DNA from 2 places in the Actinomadura graeca genome. Region 1 is predicted to be linked to the other one. Evidence: riboswitches for the same ligand, from Rfam matches in the RefSeq annotation. Region 1 holds a riboswitch; the other holds the start of a gene.
The links. Region 1 has a riboswitch for ZMP and ZTP ahead of AGRA3207_RS15550 (bifunctional methylenetetrahydrofolate dehydrogenase/methenyltetrahydrofolate cyclohydrolase). Riboswitches for the same ligand answer to the same signal wherever they lie in the genome.
Positions count from the first base shown of each region.

Region 2: it holds a riboswitch for ZMP and ZTP, as region 1 does, so the genes downstream of both, AGRA3207_RS03205 (serine hydroxymethyltransferase) here and AGRA3207_RS15550 (bifunctional methylenetetrahydrofolate dehydrogenase/methenyltetrahydrofolate cyclohydrolase) in region 1, are expected to answer to the same signal.

Region 1 covers NZ_CP059572.1:3,543,468-3,552,969, forward strand. Annotated here, with positions in the region: gene AGRA3207_RS15530 (malate dehydrogenase) at 61-1,050, opposite strand; gene AGRA3207_RS15535 (NADP-dependent isocitrate dehydrogenase) at 1,288-2,505, opposite strand; gene AGRA3207_RS15540 (DUF3017 domain-containing protein) at 2,633-3,061, opposite strand; gene AGRA3207_RS15545 (FHA domain-containing protein) at 3,351-4,085, shown strand; gene AGRA3207_RS15550 (bifunctional methylenetetrahydrofolate dehydrogenase/methenyltetrahydrofolate cyclohydrolase) at 4,208-5,068, opposite strand; ZMP/ZTP riboswitch at 5,113-5,199, opposite strand; gene AGRA3207_RS15555 (GNAT family N-acetyltransferase) at 5,221-5,610, shown strand; gene AGRA3207_RS15560 (hypothetical protein) at 5,589-5,768, opposite strand; gene purH (bifunctional phosphoribosylaminoimidazolecarboxamide formyltransferase/IMP cyclohydrolase) at 6,245-7,807, opposite strand; gene purN (phosphoribosylglycinamide formyltransferase) at 7,891-8,559, opposite strand; gene AGRA3207_RS15575 (DUF4190 domain-containing protein) at 8,650-9,090, shown strand; gene AGRA3207_RS15580 (cell division protein PerM) at 9,151-9,502, opposite strand, start outside.
Region 2 covers NZ_CP059572.1:645,965-655,466, reverse strand. Annotated here, with positions in the region: gene gap (type I glyceraldehyde-3-phosphate dehydrogenase) at 1-692, shown strand, start outside; gene AGRA3207_RS03225 (phosphoglycerate kinase) at 766-1,953, shown strand; gene tpiA (triose-phosphate isomerase) at 1,957-2,751, shown strand; gene secG (preprotein translocase subunit SecG) at 2,921-3,163, shown strand; gene AGRA3207_RS03210 (RNA polymerase-binding protein RbpA) at 3,293-3,619, shown strand; ZMP/ZTP riboswitch at 3,741-3,828, shown strand; gene AGRA3207_RS03205 (serine hydroxymethyltransferase) at 3,884-5,155, shown strand; gene AGRA3207_RS03200 (class I SAM-dependent methyltransferase) at 5,156-5,941, opposite strand; gene AGRA3207_RS03195 (carboxymuconolactone decarboxylase family protein) at 6,060-6,773, shown strand; gene AGRA3207_RS03190 (GNAT family N-acetyltransferase) at 6,766-7,344, shown strand; gene AGRA3207_RS03185 (hypothetical protein) at 7,380-8,477, shown strand; gene AGRA3207_RS03180 (MarR family winged helix-turn-helix transcriptional regulator) at 8,553-9,053, opposite strand; gene AGRA3207_RS03175 (amidohydrolase family protein) at 9,148-9,502, shown strand, end outside.

The DNA.
Region 1 (9,502 bases):
CCCGGGGCTCGTGCGGTGGTCGCGTGAAAAAGTGCGCAGACGGTCAGATCGCGCAGACGGTCAGATGAGGCCGAGCTTGCGGACGGCGTCGCGCTCCTCCGACAGCTCTCCCACGGACGCGTCGATCCGGGCGCGCGAGAAGGCGTCGATCTCCAGCCCCTGGACGATCTCCCACTCGCCGTTCGCCGTCGTGACGGGGAACGAGGAGATCAGGCCCTCGGGGACGCCGTACGAGCCGTCCGACACGACCGCCATGGACGTCCAGTCACCGTCGGCGGTGCCGTTGACCCAGGTGTGCACGTGGTCGATCGCGGCGGACGCTGCCGACGCGGCCGACGACGCGCCCCGCGCCTCGATGATGGCGGCGCCGCGCTTGGCGACGGTCGGGATGAAGTCGTTCTCCAGCCAGCCCTGGTCGTTGACCGTCTCGGCGGCGTTCTTGCCGGCGATCTCGGCGTGGAAGATGTCCGGGTACTGGGTGGCCGAGTGGTTGCCCCAGATCGTCATCCTGCGGATGTCGGCGACGGACACGCCCGCCTTCTTCGACAGCTGCGCCAGCGCCCGGTTGTGGTCCAGCCGGGTCATCGCGGTGAAGCGGGAGGCGGGGACGTCCGGCGCGTGCGACTGCGCGATCAGCGCGTTGGTGTTCGCCGGGTTGCCGACGACCAGCACCTTGATGTCGTCCGCGGCGCCCGCGTTGATCGCCTCGCCCTGCGGCTTGAAGATCCCGCCGTTGGCCTCCAGCAGGTCGCCGCGCTCCATCCCCTTCGTGCGGGGGCGGGCACCGACCAGCAGCGCCACGTTCGCGCCCTCGAACGCCTTCACGGCGTCGTCGAGGATGTCGATGCCGGACACCAGCGGGAACGCGCAGTCGTCCAGCTCCATGGCGGTGCCCTCCGCGGCCTTCACCGCCTGGGGGATCTCCAGCAGCCGCAGGCGCACGGGTACGTCCGCGCCGAGCAGCTGGCCGGACGCTATGCGGAACAGCAGCGCGTAGCCGATCTGGCCCGCGGCGCCGGTGACGGTGACGGTGACTGGAGTGCGCGTCATTACCTTCTTCTCCTGCTGCTGACCTGACGGGGCTCAGGCGGCCATCCTTCGAACCCGACCACCCGAGAGCCGCGCCGCCGCGCCGAATCTCTCGCCGTCGAGATATACCGGGGTCAGGTTATCGCGCGCGCACCGCCCGCCTTCCCCCAGGTACCCGGACCGGCATGGCCGCCGCCCTCCCGCGAACACGGAAGGCCGTCCCGGAACCCTCCGGGACGGCCCTTCGAGGGGACGGGATCAGCCGTTGACCTTCTTCTGGAGGTTGGTGTCGAGGGCCTCCAGGAACTCCTGCGTGGTCAGCCAGGGGGTGTCGGCGCCGACGAGCAGCGCCAGGTCCTTGGTCATCTGACCGGCCTCGACGGTCTGGACGCAGACCTCTTCGAGCGCCTTCGCGAAGCCGATGAGCTGCGCGTTGCCGTCGAGCTTGCCGCGGTGCTCAAGCCCCCGGGTCCACGCGAAGATCGACGCGATCGGGTTGGTCGACGTCGGCTTGCCCTGCTGGTGCTGGCGGTAGTGCCGGGTCACCGTGCCGTGCGCGGCCTCGGCCTCGACGGTCTTGCCGTCGGGGGTCATGAGGACCGACGTCATCAGCCCGAGGGAGCCGAAGCCCTGCGCGAGGGTGTCGGACTGGACGTCGCCGTCGTAGTTCTTCGCAGCCCAGACGAAGCCGCCCTCCCACTTGAGCGCGGCGGCGACCATGTCGTCGATGAGCCGGTGCTCGTAGGTGAGGCCCTTGGCCTCGAACTCGGCCTTGAACTCCGACTCGTAGATCTCCTGGAAGAGGTCCTTGAAGCGGCCGTCGTAGGCCTTGAGGATCGTGTTCTTCGTCGACATGTACAGGGGCATCTCGCGGTTCAGCGCGTACCGCATGCTCGTGCGCGCGAAGTCGCGGATCGAGTCGTCGTAGTTGTACATGCCCATGGCGACGCCGCCACCGGGGAAGTCCGCGATCTCGAACTCCATCGGCTCCGACCCGTCCTGCGGCGTGTAGGTGATCGTCACCTTGCCCGGGCCCGGAACGACGAAGTCGGTGGCCTTGTACTGGTCGCCGTGGGCGTGACGGCCGATGATGATCGGCTTCGTCCAGCCCGGCACCAGGCGGGGGATGTTGGAGGCCACGATCGGCTCACGGAAGATCACGCCGCCGAGGATGTTGCGGATCGTCCCGTTGGGGGAGCGCCACATCTTCTTCAGGCCGAACTCCTCGACGCGCGCCTCGTCGGGGGTGATGGTGGCGCACTTCACACCGACGCCGTGCTCCTTGATGGCGTGGGCGGCGTCCACCGTGACCTGGTCGTCCGTGGCGTCACGGTGCTCGATCCCCAGGTCGTAGTACTTCAGATCGACGTCCAGGTAAGGCAGGATCAACTGGTCCTTGATGAATTTCCAGATGATCCGCGTCATTTCGTCGCCGTCGAGCTCGACGACGGGGGCCGCTACTTTGATCTTGGGCATGCCGTTGCTGTCCCTTTCCTACACCGGCCAGCAGTCCTTGTAAGGCTCAACTGGCAAGGCTAGCCGAGGCCATGGCGGGCATCGGACCTGGCCTGGGCCGGAGCGTTCCCGGCAGGGCGGACGCCCGTCAGCCGGACGGGCCGTCCCGGCGGCCGGACATCAGCAGCCGCAGGCCGCGCGCCGCCATCGCGAGCGCGATCAGCACGCCGAACGCCCCGGCGAGGACGAGTCCGGTCTTGTTCATCGGAGGGATGCTCAGCGCGACGAACGCCACCATCTCACCGAGGATCACGAGCGTCCAGCAGTCGACGGACCGGCTGCGCACCGCAAGCAGGCCGAGCTGCGACTCCGGCAGCAGCAGCCGCGCGAGCGCCCCGAGGAGCAGCGCCGCCGCCATCAGGCCGGATCCCTTGCGCCAGTAGTCGAGCGCGCACAGCGCGAGCCCGGCGCCGACGCCGCTGAGGACGAGCAGATATGGCAGCCGGCCGAGCCAGTGCGGCGCGGCGCCCCTGCGGCGCGGCGCGCGGCGCCTCCGCCGGTGCACCTCGGTGCTCATGGCCCCTCCGAATCGGAAACCGGCTTGGACGGCCGGTGGCACTTCACGGTAGTGCCATTCGGGTCGCGGCACGACATCATCCGCGCGCTTCCGGACGAGGCGCCGTCCGTCCGGGATTCCGGGCGCGGCCGGGGTCGGTGCCAGGCGAGGGAAACGGATGGGACACAGGAGGCGCCCGGGGGCCCGGATGCCTTGCGCCATCGGTCCTACTCGCCAGTAGGAGGGTGTGACGGTGACCGGCCCGGGTAACCCGTCGGACAGGGGTCGCTAACTAGCTGGGAGGACTGCCGTGGAGGGGCCGTTCATGCGGATCGAGGACAGCGGGCTGGTGGTGCCGCTGCGCCCCGACGTTACGACGGTCGGGAGAGGGAGAGGAGTCGACATCCGCCTCGATGATCCGAGCGTGTCGCGTTTGCACGCCGAGATCGTTCGACGCGGCCCGTATGTGTACGTCGTCGACATGGGCCTGTCCCGTAACGGAACCCGAGTCAACGGCAGGCCGATCGCCCGCCGTGTCCTGGAGGACGGAGACGTCGTGAGCTTCGGCACGGCGCGCTGCCGGATGGGGGGCATCCCCCGGGAGGAGGTGGATCCGGACGTCGAGCTGCGGCGGGCCGTCGCACCCGAGCTCACCCGCCGTGAGGTCGACGTGCTGACCGCGCTCTGCCGCCCCGCCCTCTCGGACGAGGCGTTCGTGGCACCGGCCACCGCCCGTGACATCGCGGGCGAACTGGTCGTCACCGAGGCCGCCGTCAAGCAGCACCTGCTGCGTCTGTACCAGAAATTCCGCATCCCGGAGGGCGCCAACCGCCGCACGCGGCTCGCGAACGAGGTCATCGCCATGGGCCTCGTCCGTCCGCTGCCGCCGGTGCACGTGCCCCAGCAGGGCCGCCCGATGGACGGGCGGACCACCGGGGTCCGGGGAGCCGAACCGCGCAGACCGGGCACCCCGGGGCACGCCCCGGGGCATGTCACCGGTCCCGGCCGTCCGGCGCACAGCGCCGCGGGACGCCGGGCCAGCTGATGTGGGCCTGCGGTCACCCTCTGGGCAGCGCAAGCCGGGGTGACCGCTGAGCGGGAAACACCGTTCCGGGCCGCCGCAGGGTGCAGCGGCGGCCCGGGAGGGCCGCCGCCGCATCCGGCGGATCAGCCGGCGTTCTTGAGCGAGTCCTCCGCCGCCTCCACCACGTTCGCCAGAAGCATCGCGCGGGTCATCGGGCCCACGCCCCCCGGATTCGGGGCCACCCATCCGGCGACGTCACGGACGTCGGCGGCCACGTCCCCGGCGAGCTTGCCGTCCACCCGGGACACGCCCACGTCCAGGACCACGGCGCCCGGCTTGACCATGTCCGCGGTGATCAGCCCGGGCACGCCCGCGGCCGCCACCACGATGTCGGCCTTCCGGGTGTGGGCCGCGAGGTCACGGGTCGCGGTGTGGCAGAGCGTCACGGTCGCGTTCTCGGTGCGGCGGGTCAGCAGCAGCCCGAGCGAGCGCCCCACCGTGATGCCGCGCCCGACCACGGTGACCTCCGCGCCCCGGATCGGGACGTCGAAGCGGCGCAGCAGCTCGATGATGCCCTTCGGCGTGCACGGCAGCGGCCCGGGCTGCATCAGCACGAGCCGCCCGAGGCTCATGGGGTGCAGGCCGTCCGCGTCCTTGGCGGGGTCGATGCGCTCCAGCACCCGCTGCTCGTCCAGCCCCCTGGGAAGCGGCAGCTGGACGATGTACCCGGTGCAGGCCGGGTCGGCGTTCAGCTCCGCGACGGCGCGCTCCACCTCGTCCTGCGTGGCGGTGGCGGGCAGGTCACGGCGGATGCTCTCGATACCGACCTCGGCGCAGTCGCGGTGCTTCATGTTGACGTAGGAGTGGCTGCCGGGGTCGTCGCCGACGAGGACCGTCCCGAGCCCCACGGACACGCCGCGGTCGCGCAGCGCCTGCACGCGACCCTTCAGGTTCGAGCGGATCTCGGCGGCGGTGGTCTTGCCGTCCAGAATCTGTGCCGTCATGCGTTCCTCCGCGCTGATCGCCGGGAACCGGGCCCGGCTCGGGGCCCGTCCACCCAGGCGCGCGGTGTCCGGACTGTACGTTCGCTCCCCGGTGGTGATCCACCTTGACCGCGCCAGTCGCTTAGAACGCCATGGTAACCGCCGAGTGCCCGGTGAAAATAACCGTTAAGCGGCCCTGCCGGGCACCCGCCATCGGCGACGGTGGAGGACATGCGGGCGGACATCGACGCCGCGCTCGCCGTCCGCGAACGGGGCGTCCGCTGCCGAGGGCGCGGATCGACGCCGCCACGGGCGAGGTCGCCGGGGGAGACGAGATCTCACCGTCCCACCGCGGCCTGCTGGGACGCGCGTTCGGCGACCTCGGCGCAATCCGCGTCGCCTGGCACACCCGCGTCCGCAACGAGCGATCCCGGACGGCACTGGAGCGGCTCGGCGCGTCGTACGAGGGCGTCCACCACCGGATTCACGCGGACGGCTCGATCCGCGACACCGCCACCCACGCGATGACCGACGGCGAGGATCAGTCCTCGTCCGGCCGCTGACGCCACGTGATGAGCCGGTCGGTGCCATGCCATCCGACATGGGCCGCGAGCATGGCCAGCAGCGCCGCGGCGGCCAGCCCGATCACCTGCCGGGACTCCAGCAGCAGGGCGTCCGTCCGGGCGATCGAGCCCACAAGGAAGGTCAGCACCAGGTCCATACGGCCTCCAACGGCACAGGCCGCGCAGGTCAAGAGAGGGGTAAGCAGGGGGTACGCGACCAGGGGAAGTCTAATTCACCCCCGCCCAAGACGCCGCCGACCGGCTGAGGCCATCCCACCCCCGTCCCAAGGACGCCGCCGAGCGGCTGTGCCTATTCCAACCCCGGCCCAAGGCGACGCCGAGGAGATTGCGCTCACCACCCACAACCGAAGGCGACGCCCAGCGGCAAGCCCTGCGACCTACATGAGCGAGCGAGCCGCCAGGCGAGCCAAGCGACACCCGAGAACCGACCTCAACCCCAGCAAGCAGGAACCCCAACCCCCAACAACCCGAAGGTTGCGATCGCGTCCGAAGGCAGGTGCGAGCGAAGCGAGAACCTGATCGCGCAGCGAGCCCTCCAGGGCGAGTCGAAGCGATGCAGCGATCGCCCGAGTTTCCGCCGAAGGAGGGCCGCCAGGCCCGACGCCAAGGAAACTCAATGAAAAAAGTGCCGGGTGCCCGTGAAGTAGAGGGTGGTCCCGGTCTTTTCGGCGGCTTCGATGACCTTGTCGTCGTTGACGGAGCCGCCGGGTTCGACGATCGCGCGGACGCCGGCGGCGGTCAGGACCTCCAGGCCGTCGGGGAAGGGGAAGAAGGCGTCGGAGGCACCGACGGCGGACGCGGCGCGTTCGGTTCCGGCGCGGGTGACGGCGAGTTTGGCGGAGTCGACGCGGTTGACCTGGCCCATGCCGACGCCGACGGTGGCGCCGTCGGCGGCGAGGAGGATCGCGTTGGACTTCACGGCGCGGACGGCCCGCCACGCGAACGCCAGGTCGCGGAGGGTGGCCTCGTCGGCGGGGGCGCCGACCTTCAGTTCCCAGCCGGACGGGTCGTCGCCGGGGGCGTCGACGCGGTCGACGGTCTGGAGCAGGACGCCGCCGTCGATCCGCCGGTACTCGGTGGCGTTGGCGGGGGTCCGCGGGCAGCGCAGCAGGCGGATGTTCTTCTTGCGGGTGAGGATCTCCAGGGCGTCGTCGTCGAAGGCGGGGGCGACGAGGACCTCGGTGAAGATCTCGGCGACCTGGGCGGCCAGTTCGGCGGTGACGGTCCCGTTCACGGCGATGACGCCGCCGAAGGCCGACAGGGGGTCGCAGGCGTGGGCCTTGCGGTGGGCTTCGGCGAGGTCGGCGCCGATCGCGATGCCGCACGGGTTGGCGTGCTTGATGATCGCGACGGCGGGGGCGTCGAAGTCGTGGGCGGCGCGGCGGGCGGCGTCGGCGTCGACGTAGTTGTTGTAGGACATCTCCTTGCCGTGGAGCTGTTCCGCTCCGGCGAGGCCGCCGCCGCTGCCGTCGGTGAACAGCGCGGCGCGCTGGTGCGGGTTCTCCCCGTACCGCAGGACGTTCGCGCGCTGCCAGGTGGCGCCGAGGAAGTCGGGCCAGCCGGCGTCGGCGGCGGTCTCGTCCGGCGCGTAGGAACCGGCGAACCACGACGCGACGGCCACGTCGTAGGACGCGGTGTGGGAGAACGCCAGGGCCGCCAGGCGCCGCCGTTCCTCCAGCGTGAAACCACCCGACCGGACGGCGTCCAGGACGGTCCCGTAGGCGGCGGGGTCGACGACGACCGCGACGGACGCGTGGTTCTTCGCGGCGGCGCGGACCATCGTCGGGCCGCCGATGTCGATCTGCTCGACGCACTCGTCGGGCGTCGCGCCGGAGTCGACGGTCTCGGCGAACGGGTAGAGGTTGACCACGGCGAGGTCGAACGGCTCCACGTCCAGGTCGTCGAGCTGCTGGAGGTGGTCGTCCTTGCGCCGGTCGGCGAGCAGGCCCGCGTGCACCTTGGGGTGCAGGGTCTTGACGCGGCCGTCCAGGCACTCGGGGAACCCGGTGAGCTTCTCCACCTTCATGACCGGTACCCCTGCGGCGGCGATCCGCCCCGCCGTGGAGCCCGTGGAGACGATCTCCACCCCGGCCTCGTGCAGGCCACGGGCCAGGTCCTCCAGCCCGGTCTTGTCGTACACGCTGATCAGCGCGCGCCTAATCGCCACCCGACTCACCGGCCGAGCTCCCCTCTGTGGGCTGACCCTCTGTGGGCTGCTTCTGTGTGGGCTCACTCTGTACGGGCTCACTCTGTACGGGCTCACTCTGTGTGGGCCGAACCGCCGGACGAATCGCCGCCGGACGTCTCGCCGCAGGTCCTGCACTTCATTGAGACCCGCCTTCCCCGTGCCGTCCAGCCGTCGCGGGCCAGCCGCCCGACGACGTCGACCAGGAGACGGCGCTCCACCTGCTTGATGCGCTCGTGCAGGGAGTCCTCGTCGTCATGCCAGCCCACCTGGACGGTCTCCTGGGCGATGACGGGTCCGGTGTCCACGCCTTCGTCGACGAAGTGCACGGTACAGCCCGTCACCTTCACCCCGTACGCCAGGGCGTCCCGTACGGCGTGGGCGCCGGGGAAGGACGGCAGCAGCGCCGGGTGGGTGTTGACCGTCCGTCCGCCGAACCGGGCGAGGAAGCGCGGCCCGAGGATCTTCATGAAGCCAGCGGAGACGACGAGGTCGGGTCCATGTTCGGCCACGGCGTCGGTGAGCGCGGCGTCCCAGTCGTCGCGGGAGGGGTGGTCGGCGATGCGGAGGGTGAAGGTGGGGAGCCCGGCGCGTTCGGCGCGCTCGACGCCCCCGGTCCCGGGACGGTCCGCGCCCACGGCCACCACCTGGGCCCCGTAGGCTGGGTCCGCGCACGCGTCGAGCAGCGCTTGTAGGTTGGTCCCCGCGCCGGAGACGAGGACGACGAGCCGGGCGGACACCATGACTCCCTGGTGGACGTGGGGCTGTTCGGGTCGACACGAGCCTATCGGCCCTGCTCGGCGCCCAATGATCCGCAGGTGGGAGGACCGAACGTGAGTGAGCCGCAGGGGCAGGGCGGTGGCGGGGCCGCCCCGCTGGGCCGGCCCCCCGTCGAGCGGACCGGCATGCGGGCCCTGTGGCTCGGCGGCCTGGCCCTGCTTACCGCGTTCTTCTTCTACCCCCTGGGCTTCGTGCTGGGCATCGCGTCGCTGGTGGTCGGGATCAAGGCGCAGCGGCAGGCCAAGCGGACGCGGGGCGTCGCGCCGGGCGCCACCGCGGGGATCGTGCTGGGCGCGATCGGCCTGACGATCTCCCTGTTCGCCATCGCCGGGACGGCGTACCTGGCGCCCGAGCTGAACGGCTACCAGAAGTGCGTCAGCGGCTCCAACACCAACGCCGACCAGCGGGCGTGCCGGGAGCACTACTACCCGAAGATGGAGGAGAAGCTGCACCTCCCGTCCGGCACGATGGACGACGTCGGCGTCCGCTTCTGAGCCCCTGTCTCCGCCCCGAAGCTCCACAGCGCCCTGAGGCTTTGCTGTCGAGGTCGAGGGTCAGTCGTCCTTGGGCTCGTCCCGGAGGACGTAGATGGCGCCGCCCCGGTTCTCGGTGCGTTCGGGGTCCTCGCGAGGCGGCGGGACGGGCTCGGCGGCTTCGGGCCTCGGCGCCTCCGGAGTGTCCGGCTCGTCCATGATGTGGCCTTCCAGGACGACCGTGCCGTCGCTCGGCGGGGGCACAGGGGGCAGCGGCGCGGGCGTCTCCTCGGCGAGGTCGGGCAGCGGTCCGCGGGTCCGCGCGCGGGCGGGGCGCCGGGGCGCCAGGACGGGCTCGGCCTCCTCGAACTCCAGAGGGTCCGGCGCATACGGCGAGGGCCTCGGCACGGGACGCGGGAGCGCGCCGTCGGGG
Region 2 (9,502 bases), 2.9 Mb from region 1:
CCAAGGCCAAGGTGCACGCCGACAACGGCGCCAAGAAGGTGATCATCTCCGCGCCGGCGAAGAACGAGGATCTCACCGTCGTCCTCGGCGTCAACGAGGACCGCTACGACCCGGCCGCGCACACGGTGATCTCCAACGCGTCCTGCACCACCAACTGCCTGGCGCCGCTGGCCAAGGTGCTGCACGACAGCTTCGTCATCGAGAAGGGCCTGATGACGACGATCCACGCCTACACCCAGGACCAGAACCTCCAGGACGCCCCGCACAAGGACCTGCGCCGCGCCCGGGCCGCCGCGCTCAACGTCGTGCCGACCTCCACCGGCGCCGCCAAGGCCATCGGCCTGGTGCTGCCCGAGCTGAACGGCAAGCTCGACGGCTACGCGCTGCGCGTCCCGGTGCCGACCGGCTCGGCGACCGACCTCACCGCGACCCTGTCCCGCGCGGTCACGGCCGACGAGGTGAACGCCGCGTTCAAGGCCGCCGCCGAGGGGCCGCTGAAGGGCTACCTGACCTACACCGAGGACCCGATCGTCTCCAGCGACATCGTCACCGACCCGGCGTCCTGCATCTACGACTCCGGGCTGACCAAGGTGATCGGCGACCAGGTGAAGGTCGTCGGCTGGTACGACAACGAGTGGGGCTACTCCAACCGCCTCGTCGACCTCGTCAAGCTCGTCGGCTCGCAGCTCTGACCCGCTGACCGCGCCGTGGCCACGCCTCCGGGCGGCCACGGCGCGGCCGTATCCGGAAGGACAACGCATCCCGATGCGCACCATTGACGATCTGGACGTCGCCGGCAGGCGGGTGCTCGTCAGATCGGACCTGAACGTCCCGCTGGAGGACGGCCGGATCACCGACGACGGGCGGATCAGGGCCGCCCTGCCGACGATCGAGGCGCTGCGGGCGCGCGGCGCCAAGGTCGTCGTCTGCGCCCACCTCGGCCGTCCCAAGGGCCAGGTCAGGCCCGAGTTGTCGCTCGCCCCCGTCGCCGGGCGGCTCGGGTCGCTGCTGGGCGCGGACGTCGCGCTCGCGGGCGACGTCGCCGGCGACTCCGCCCGCGCCACCGTGGACGGCCTCGCCGGCGGTGACGTCGCGCTGCTGGAGAACCTGCGCTTCGAGCCGGGCGAGACCAGCAAGGACGACGCCGAGCGCGGCGCGTTCGCGGCCCGGCTCGCCGACCTCGCCGACCTCTACGTCGGCGACGGGTTCGGCGCCGTGCACCGCAGGCACGCCAGCGTCTTCGACGTCCCGGCGCTGCTCCCGCACGCCGCGGGCGGTCTGGTCGTCGCCGAGGTCGAGGTGCTGCGCAGGCTCACCGAGCGGGTCGAGCGGCCCTACGCCGTCGTGCTCGGCGGCTCCAAGGTGTCCGACAAGCTCGGCGTCATCGACAGCCTGCTCGGCAAGGCCGACCGCATCCTCGTCGGCGGCGGCATGGTGTTCACCTTCCTCAAGGCCCAGGGCCACGAGGTCGGCAAGAGCCTGCTCGAACCGGACCAGCTCGGCACCGTCCGCGAGTACCTGCGCCGCGCAGAGGAGACCGGCGTGGAGTTCGTCCTCCCCGTCGACATCGTCGCCGCGGCCGCCTTCGCCGCCGACGCCGAGCACGAGGCCGTGCCCGCCGCCGCGATCCCCGCCGACCGGATCGGCCTGGACATCGGCCCCGAGTCCGGCAAGCTGTTCGCCTCCCGCCTCGCCGGCACCCGGACGGTCTTCTGGAACGGCCCCATGGGCGTGTTCGAGATGGAGCCCTACGCGCACGGCACCCGCGCCGTCGCCCAGGGCCTCATCGACTCGGGCGCGTTCACCGTCGTCGGCGGCGGCGACTCCGCCGCGGCCGTCCGGCGGCTCGGCTTCGACGAGAGCTCCTTCTCCCACATCTCGACCGGCGGCGGCGCCAGCCTCGAATACCTCGAAGGCGCGACGCTCCCCGGCCTGCAGGCCCTGGAGGACTGACCGATGGCCCCCGTCACCCCGTCCCGCAAGCCGCTCATGGCCGGGAACTGGAAGATGAACAACAACCACCTGGACGCGATCCTGCTCGTCCAGAAGATGGCGTTCGCCCTCAAGGAGGCCGACTACGACGCCGTCGACGTGGTCGTGCTGCCGCCGTTCACCGCCCTCCGCTCCGTCCAGACGGTGATCGAGGCCGACCGCTACGCGATCCAGTACGGCGCGCAGGACGTCTCGCAGCACGCCTCGGGCGCCTACACCGGCGAGGTCGCCGCGTCGATGCTGGCCAAGCTCGGCTGCTCCTACGCCGTCGTCGGGCACTCCGAGCGCCGCCAGTACCACGCCGAGGACGACGCGCTCGTCAACGCCAAGGCCCGCGCCGCGCTCGCCGCCGACATCACCCCGATCCTGTGCGTGGGGGAGGGGCTCGACGTCCGCAAGGCCGGCGGGCAGGTCCCGCACGTGCTCGGCCAGGTCGACGGCGGGCTGGACAAGCTCACCGCCGAGCAGGTCCGCCGCACCGTGATCGCCTACGAGCCGGTCTGGGCGATCGGGACGGGCGAGGTCGCCACGCCGAAGGACGCCCAGGAGGTCTGTGGCGCCATCCGGACGCGAATCGCCGAGCTCTACGACGGCGGAGTGGCCGACCAGGCGCGTATCCTGTACGGCGGCTCGGTCAAGGGGAACAACATCGCCGGGATCATGGCGCAGTCCGATGTGGACGGCGCCTTGGTCGGTGGTGCCAGCCTCGACCCGGGTGAGTTCGTCAAGATCTGCCGGTACCGTGATCTTCCCGTCTGATCACAAACTGATCAATTCTGCGTGACATGGGAGTTCCTGCCGTACCAGGAGAGACTTCGACGTACCCTTCGTAGCTGACGGGTAAACCCGCCCGGCTCGACCCTCCGTCCTTGAACGACAGACAAGCCCCGCCCCGCGCGGGTCTGGCCAGAGAAGGCGCTGAAGAACTGTGATCATCGCAACCTCTATCGTGCTCATCGTCACGAGTCTGCTGATGGTGACCTTCGTCCTGATGCACAAGGGCAAGGGCGGCGGCCTGTCCGACATGTTCGGGGGCGGCATCTCGTCGTCGCTGGGCGGATCGTCGGTGGTGGAGCGCAACCTCGACCGGCTGACCGTCGGCACCGGTGTCATCTGGTTCGCCTCGATCATCGTTCTCGGGCTGCTGTTCAAGCACAAGGGCGTCGGCTGAGCCCCCTGTTCCATATGTACGAGCGCCGCGCCGCCCTCGGAGGTCACGGGCGGCATGGGCAAAATGAGCGAGGAGTAGTCCGTGGGTAGTGGCAACGCGATTCGGGGCAGCCGTGTCGGGGCCGGTCCGATGGGAGAGGCGGAGCGCGGCGACGCCGCCCCCCGCGTCTGGGTGACCTTCTACTGCGCCAACCGGCACGAGACCCGTCCCAGCTTCGCGACCGACGTCGCGGTCCCCGAGACGTGGGACTGCCCCCGCTGCGGGTTCCCCGCGGGCCAGGACTCGGAGAACCCGCCGGCGCCGCCGAAGACCGAGCCTTACAAGACGCACCTGGCGTATGTGAAGGAGCGCCGCAGCGACGAGGACGGCGAGGCCATCCTCGAAGAAGCGCTGGCCAAGCTCCGCCAGAAGCGCGCCGCCGTGAAGAAGGCCCTGGAGGCCGCGGGCCGCAGCTGACCGGCTCCGCACTCCACGCGCATGGCCCCCGCCGGGGGCCATGCGCTTGTCGTGTCAGGGGCCGTGCGCCGTGTCCCTCCCGGCGCGGACGCGGGCGTCCGGCGGGCCCGGATCGCTATGATGAGGCGAACGCGACTGGCGCAGTCAAGGTGGAGACAACCACCGGGAAGCGAAACCGAGTCCGCACACCGCGCGCCTGGGTGTACGGGTCCCCAATGCCGGGGCGCCCGAGGCGAGCCCGGCGCGAACAGCGCGGAGGCAGTCATGCACGACCCGGCCGTTCCCCACCTGAGGGACCAGGACCCCGAGATCGCCGGACTGGTCGAGGCGGAGGCCCGCAGGCAGTTCGAGAAGATCAGGCTCATCGCCTCGGAGAACTACGTCTCGCCCGCCGTGCTGGAGGCCACCGGCACGGTCCTGACCAACAAGTACTCCGAGGGCTACGCGGGCAAGCGCTACTACGAGGGCCAGCAGAACATCGACCCGATCGAGCTGCTGGCGGTCGAGCGCGCCAAGGGCCTGTTCGGCGCCGAGCACGCCAACGTCCAGCCGTACTCCGGCTCGCCCGCCAACCTCGCGGTGTACCTGGCGTTCCTGGAGCCGGGCGACCCGGTGATGGGGCTGTCGCTGCCGATGGGCGGCCACCTCACGCACGGCTGGTCGGTGTCGGTCACCGGCAAGTGGTTCCGGCCCGTGCGGTACGACGTGCGTCCCGACACCGGGCGGGTCGACATGGACCAGGTCCGCGACCTCGCGCTCAAGGAGCGGCCGAAGGTCATCTGGTGCGGCGGCACCGCCGTCCCGCGCACGATCGACTTCCCGGCCTTCGCCGAGATCGCCCGGGAGGCCGGGGCGGTGCTGGCCGCCGACGTCGCGCACATCGCCGGCCTGATCGCGGGCGGCGCCCACCCCTCCCCGGTGGGCCACGCCGAGGTGATCACCACCACGACGCACAAGACGCTGCGCGGCCCGCGCGGCGCGATGATCCTGTCGACGACGGAGCACGCCAAGGCGATCGACAAGGCGGTCTTCCCCGGCCTGCAGGGCGGCCCGCACGACCACACCACCGCCGCCATCGCGGTCGCGCTGAAGGAGGCCGCCCGGCCGGAGTTCGCGGGCTACGCGCGGCAGATCGTCGCCAACGCCGCGGCCCTGGCGGCGGAGCTGCTGGACCGCGGCTACGACCTGGTCTCCGGCGGCACCGACAACCACCTCATCCTCATCGACCTCACGAACAAGGGCGTCGCGGGCAAGCCCGCCGCGCAGGCCCTCGACCGGGCCGGGATCGAGCTGAACTACAACGCCGTCCCGTTCGACCCGCGCAAGCCGTTCGACCCGTCCGGGCTGAGGCTCGGCACCGCCGCGATCACCACCCGCGGGCTGGCCGAGGAGCACATGCCGCGCGTCGCCGCGTGGATCGACGAGGTCGTCCTGGCCACCGCCAAGCAGGACGACACGGTCGTGGAGCGGGTCGCCGGGGAGGTCCGCGAGATGCTCGCGGCCTACCCGATCCCCGGCTGGGCGCCCGCGCCCTGATCAGCCGGGGCGCAGGACGGTGATCATGCGCCACGCGTCGGGGTCGGTGAGCGGCACGGCGTCCGCCCCGGCCCCGAAGTCGCCGTACCGGCCCGCGACGGCGAGCCCGCCGGCGAGGCGGATCGCCGCGTCCAGCTCGGTGGCCGTCCAGAATCGGTAGGGGACGACGTCGTGGATCACCCTGCCGTCGTCGATCGCGACCGTGACGTGGTCGTCGGCGATCTGGGTGACCGGGTCGAGCCGGTCGGCGGGCTCGCCCCACCGGACGGTCGCCCGGACGCCGCCGCGCTCGACCGTCCAGCCGGTGCTCACGCTCGGGTCGTCGCCGAGCCGGTCGCGCGGGTGCGACATCTCCACGACGTAGAGCCCGCCGGGGGACAGGTGCGCAGCGACCCGCCGCAGGTGCGCGACGAACGCGTCCAGGGTCATCAGGTGGGACGTGGAGTCGAGCATGGTCACCACGAGGTCGAAGCGGCGCCCCAGGTCGAACAGGGTCATGTCGTCCTGGACGACCTCCAGTGCGACACCGGCGCGCGCGGCCTCGGCGGCGGCGTAGGCGCACATCGCCGGGTTCAGGTCGAGGGCGGTCGCGGCGAGGCCGCGGCGGGCGAGCTCGCGGGCGTGCTCGGCCGGCCCGGCGGCCAGTTCCAGCACCGTCCGGGCGGGGCCCGCGCCCTCGGGACGGTGCTCGGCGCACCAGCCGAGCAGGACGCCGGCCTCGGCGGGCACGTCGCGGAACGAGCACGCCAGCTCGTACGCCCAGGGATCGTCATAGATGCCGGTCACCGGGACATCCTCCCAGCGCCGCCCGGGTGTCACGCCACCGCTACGTCATCGTGCGCACGGGGTTTCACATTCCGGACGGGGGTTGAGGCGGCCGCTCCGACGGCCTAGCGTGCGGTAAGTGATCGACCCCGCGAACGGTGAACATGTCAATGACCGACACGCCGGAGTCCGACGGAAACGCGAACCATTCGCGATCCGTCTCCCCCTGCTGTTCCCCGGTTCGCTGGGCGACGAGCAGCGCGCCGTCTACGAGGCGGTGACCGGCGGTCCCCGTGCCGACGCGGCCCGGGCCTCCGGGCCCGACGACGCCCCGCCGCACCCGCCGTTCCGTTCCGTCGACGACGCGGGGCGCCTTCTCGGCCCCTTCAACGCGATGCTCTACAGCCCCGCCGTCGGCCTGCCGCTCCAGGACCTCGGGGCGGCGCTGCGGTTCCGCACCTCGTTCACCGGGCGGGAACGGGAGATCGCGACGCTGGTCGTCGCCGCGTACCTGCGCTCGGACTTCGAGTGGTACGCGCACGAGCGGGTCGGCCGCGGCGCCGGCCTGGAGGAGGACGAGCTGCGCGCGCTGCGCGAGGGCCGCGCGCCGATGTTCGCCGACGTCCGCGAGCGGGTGGTGTACGAGGCGGTGCGGCAGCTGGTGGCCGACCGTGACCTCGGCGACGCGGTGTTCACCGAGGCGGTCGCGACGCTCGGCAGGTCGGCCGTCGTCGAGCTGGTCACGCTCGTCGGGTATTACTCGACGCTGGCGCTGCAGCTCCGCGTGTTCCGGGTGGGCGTGCCCGACGGCGAGCCCGCGCCGGACTGGCCACCGGAGGAGGACCATGAGTGAGGTGCTGCGGACCGGGCGGCTCGCGCTGCACCCGGTGAGCATGGGCGACCATCGCGCCCTGCTGGCGCACTGGACGGGCCCGCTCGTCCGGCGCCACCTGTTCGACGACAAGGTGATCTCGCCCGTCCAGGTCACCGAGATCATCGCGGCCAGCCAGCGCGACTTCGCGATCGAGGGCTACGGGCTGTGGGGGCTGCGGCCGGGCCCGCGGGGCGGCGCCGACCCGCGCGGCGGCCCGCTGGTCGGGGTGGCCGGGCTCCGCCGCCACGACGGCCCGGTGCACAGCGCCGTGGACGTCGAGATCCTCTACAGCCTGGAGCCGGACCGGTGGGGCCAGGGCCTGGCCGTCGAGGCGTCCCGCGCGGTGCTCGGGTACGCGTTCGAGGTGGTCGGGCTGCACCGCATCACCGCCGAGATCGACACCGGCAACACCACGTCGGCGGCCGTCGCCGAGCAGCTCGGCATGCGGCCGTGGCGGGCCGGCCCCGACGGGCCGGACGGGGCCTCCTACGTCGCCGCCGACCGCACCCACTGGCTCGGATCCCGGCGCGGCATCGACGCCGTCCCCTAGGGCGGAATGTCGGCGGCGCCTGCGATGATCCGGGCATGGTCAACACGACGTACCGGAGCCTGGCGGGCCGGCTGGCGGCGCTCGGCATGGCGTCCGAGGACGAGGCAGCGGCGGCGCTGGCGGCCCTCGGCGAGCCGCCCCCCGACCCCGACGACGAGCCCGAGGAGGCCGACGTCCTGGACGTCCTCGACGAGTGCGGCCTGCTCGTGTGGGTCCCCGCCGGCGACGTCGGGAACCTGGAGGAGGGCTACCGGGAGGTCCTGGAGAGCGCGGCGGAGTGCGGCGCCGTGCCGGTCTCCGGCGTCGAGCTGGTCGAGGACGAGGACGGCGAGGAGAGCCTGCACTTCCTGCGCGACGGCGAGCCGGTGTGGTGGGCCGTCGAGCACGAGGCCGGGGACCGGCTCGACCTGCTCACCGTGATGGAGTGCATCGACGATCTGGAACCCCGCGGCGGCGACCCGCGGATGTTCTACGCCCTGCCGGGGGAGGAGCAGGACGAGGACGACGTGTACGTCCTGGCGACGCCGGAGCAGGCGCGGGCGCTGCACGACGACTTCGGCCTCGACCTGGAGGGCCTCGACCGGGTGAAGCCGCCGAGCGCCGGGCCGCCCGACGCCGAGCCGGGCACGCTCGACTGGTACATGCAGAGCGACCGCGGCCGCATGACGGGTTCCGCCCGCGACTTCCTCGACGGCTGGACCTCCGGCATGGACGCCGAGCTCGCGCGGTGGCGGTCGGAGTACCTCCCGGAGGGCTTCCCCTTCGACTTCTCGCCCGCCTCCCTGGACGAGCTGGAGCCGATCGTCCTGGAGCGCCTGTCCGGCTGGGACTCCGTCATCGCCTCCGGCGGCGACCCGTTCGTGTCCGGCGCCGTCCGCTACCTCGGGGAGTCGATGCTGCGGGAGGTCCCGAGCCGCTGGGGCTACCAGGACCTCGGCCTGTCCGACGCCTACGACCGCATCCCGATGATCCGCTCGAACACGCCGCAGGGCTTCACGCAGACGGTCGTCCCGCTGCACCGCCTCGCCGCGCTGGCCAAGGAGCGCGAGCGCGGGATGCTGGCGGAGTCGTCGCGTTTCCTCCAGGACGCCGTCGACGCGCACCGCAAGGCCGTGGCCGCCCGCCGCGCCTGACCACGGACCGCACCGCCGCGTCCGCACGGCCGCACGTCACCCTGCGATGAGGTTCTGGCCCGTGGTCGGCCGACCCTAGGGACGATTCGCTTCGCCGCCCGCCGAAGTGCCGCCCGCGCGGTCCACGATGCCGGTGAGCAGCGAGACGAGCCGCTCCCGGTCGCCGGGGGCGAGCCAGCCGAACAGCCGCTCGCCCACCACGGCGGCCGCCTCCGCCGACGCGCGCGCGAGCCGCCGTCCCTCGGCCGTGAGCCGGATCGCGTAGGCGCGGCGGTCGTGGGAGGCGCGGTTGCGGACGGCGAGGCCCAGCCGCTCCAGCTCGTCCATGATCCGGACGACGGCGGACTTGTCGAGGCCGAGCAGGGCGCCGAGCCGCCGCTGGCTGGTGGGGCCCTGCCGGTCGAGCGTGGCGAGCACGCCGTAGTGCCGCGTCTCGATCCCGAGGGGCCGGAGCTCGGCGTTCAGCGCCGCCCGGGCGGCGTCGTGCGCGGTGGCGAGCAGGAGGCCGAGGGCGGGGCCGTCGGCCTGCGGGTCGCCGAGGGCCGTCGGCGTGCGCCCGGAAGTGTCGGTGTCCACGTCCCCGAGTTTAGGCGCGGTCAATATAGTCTCGGCCGAGACATTCTCGTATACTCCCTATCGGGCGGCGTCGACGAGAACGCTGGGAGAACCGATGCACTCCGAAGGAAGGGACCGGCCGTCCGGTGCGGGGACGTCCGGGCCGAGCAGGCGTGGCCTGATGCGGACGGCCGCGCTGGGCGCCGCGGTCGGCATGGCGGGCGCCGCCGGGCTCGGCGCCGCCAAGACGGCCGCCGCCGGGAACGGGCCGCGCGGCGGCCGGATCGACGTCCACCACCACGTGCTCCCGCGCAAGATGCGCGACTGGGCCGTCGAGCACGGGCTGCTGGTCCCGGGCCACACTCCGCCCTGGGCCGACTGGGATCTTGAGCGGACGCTGGACCAGATGGATGCCAACGACACCGCGGTGGGCGTCGGCTCGGCGCCCGCGCCCTCCACGGGGTTCTGGG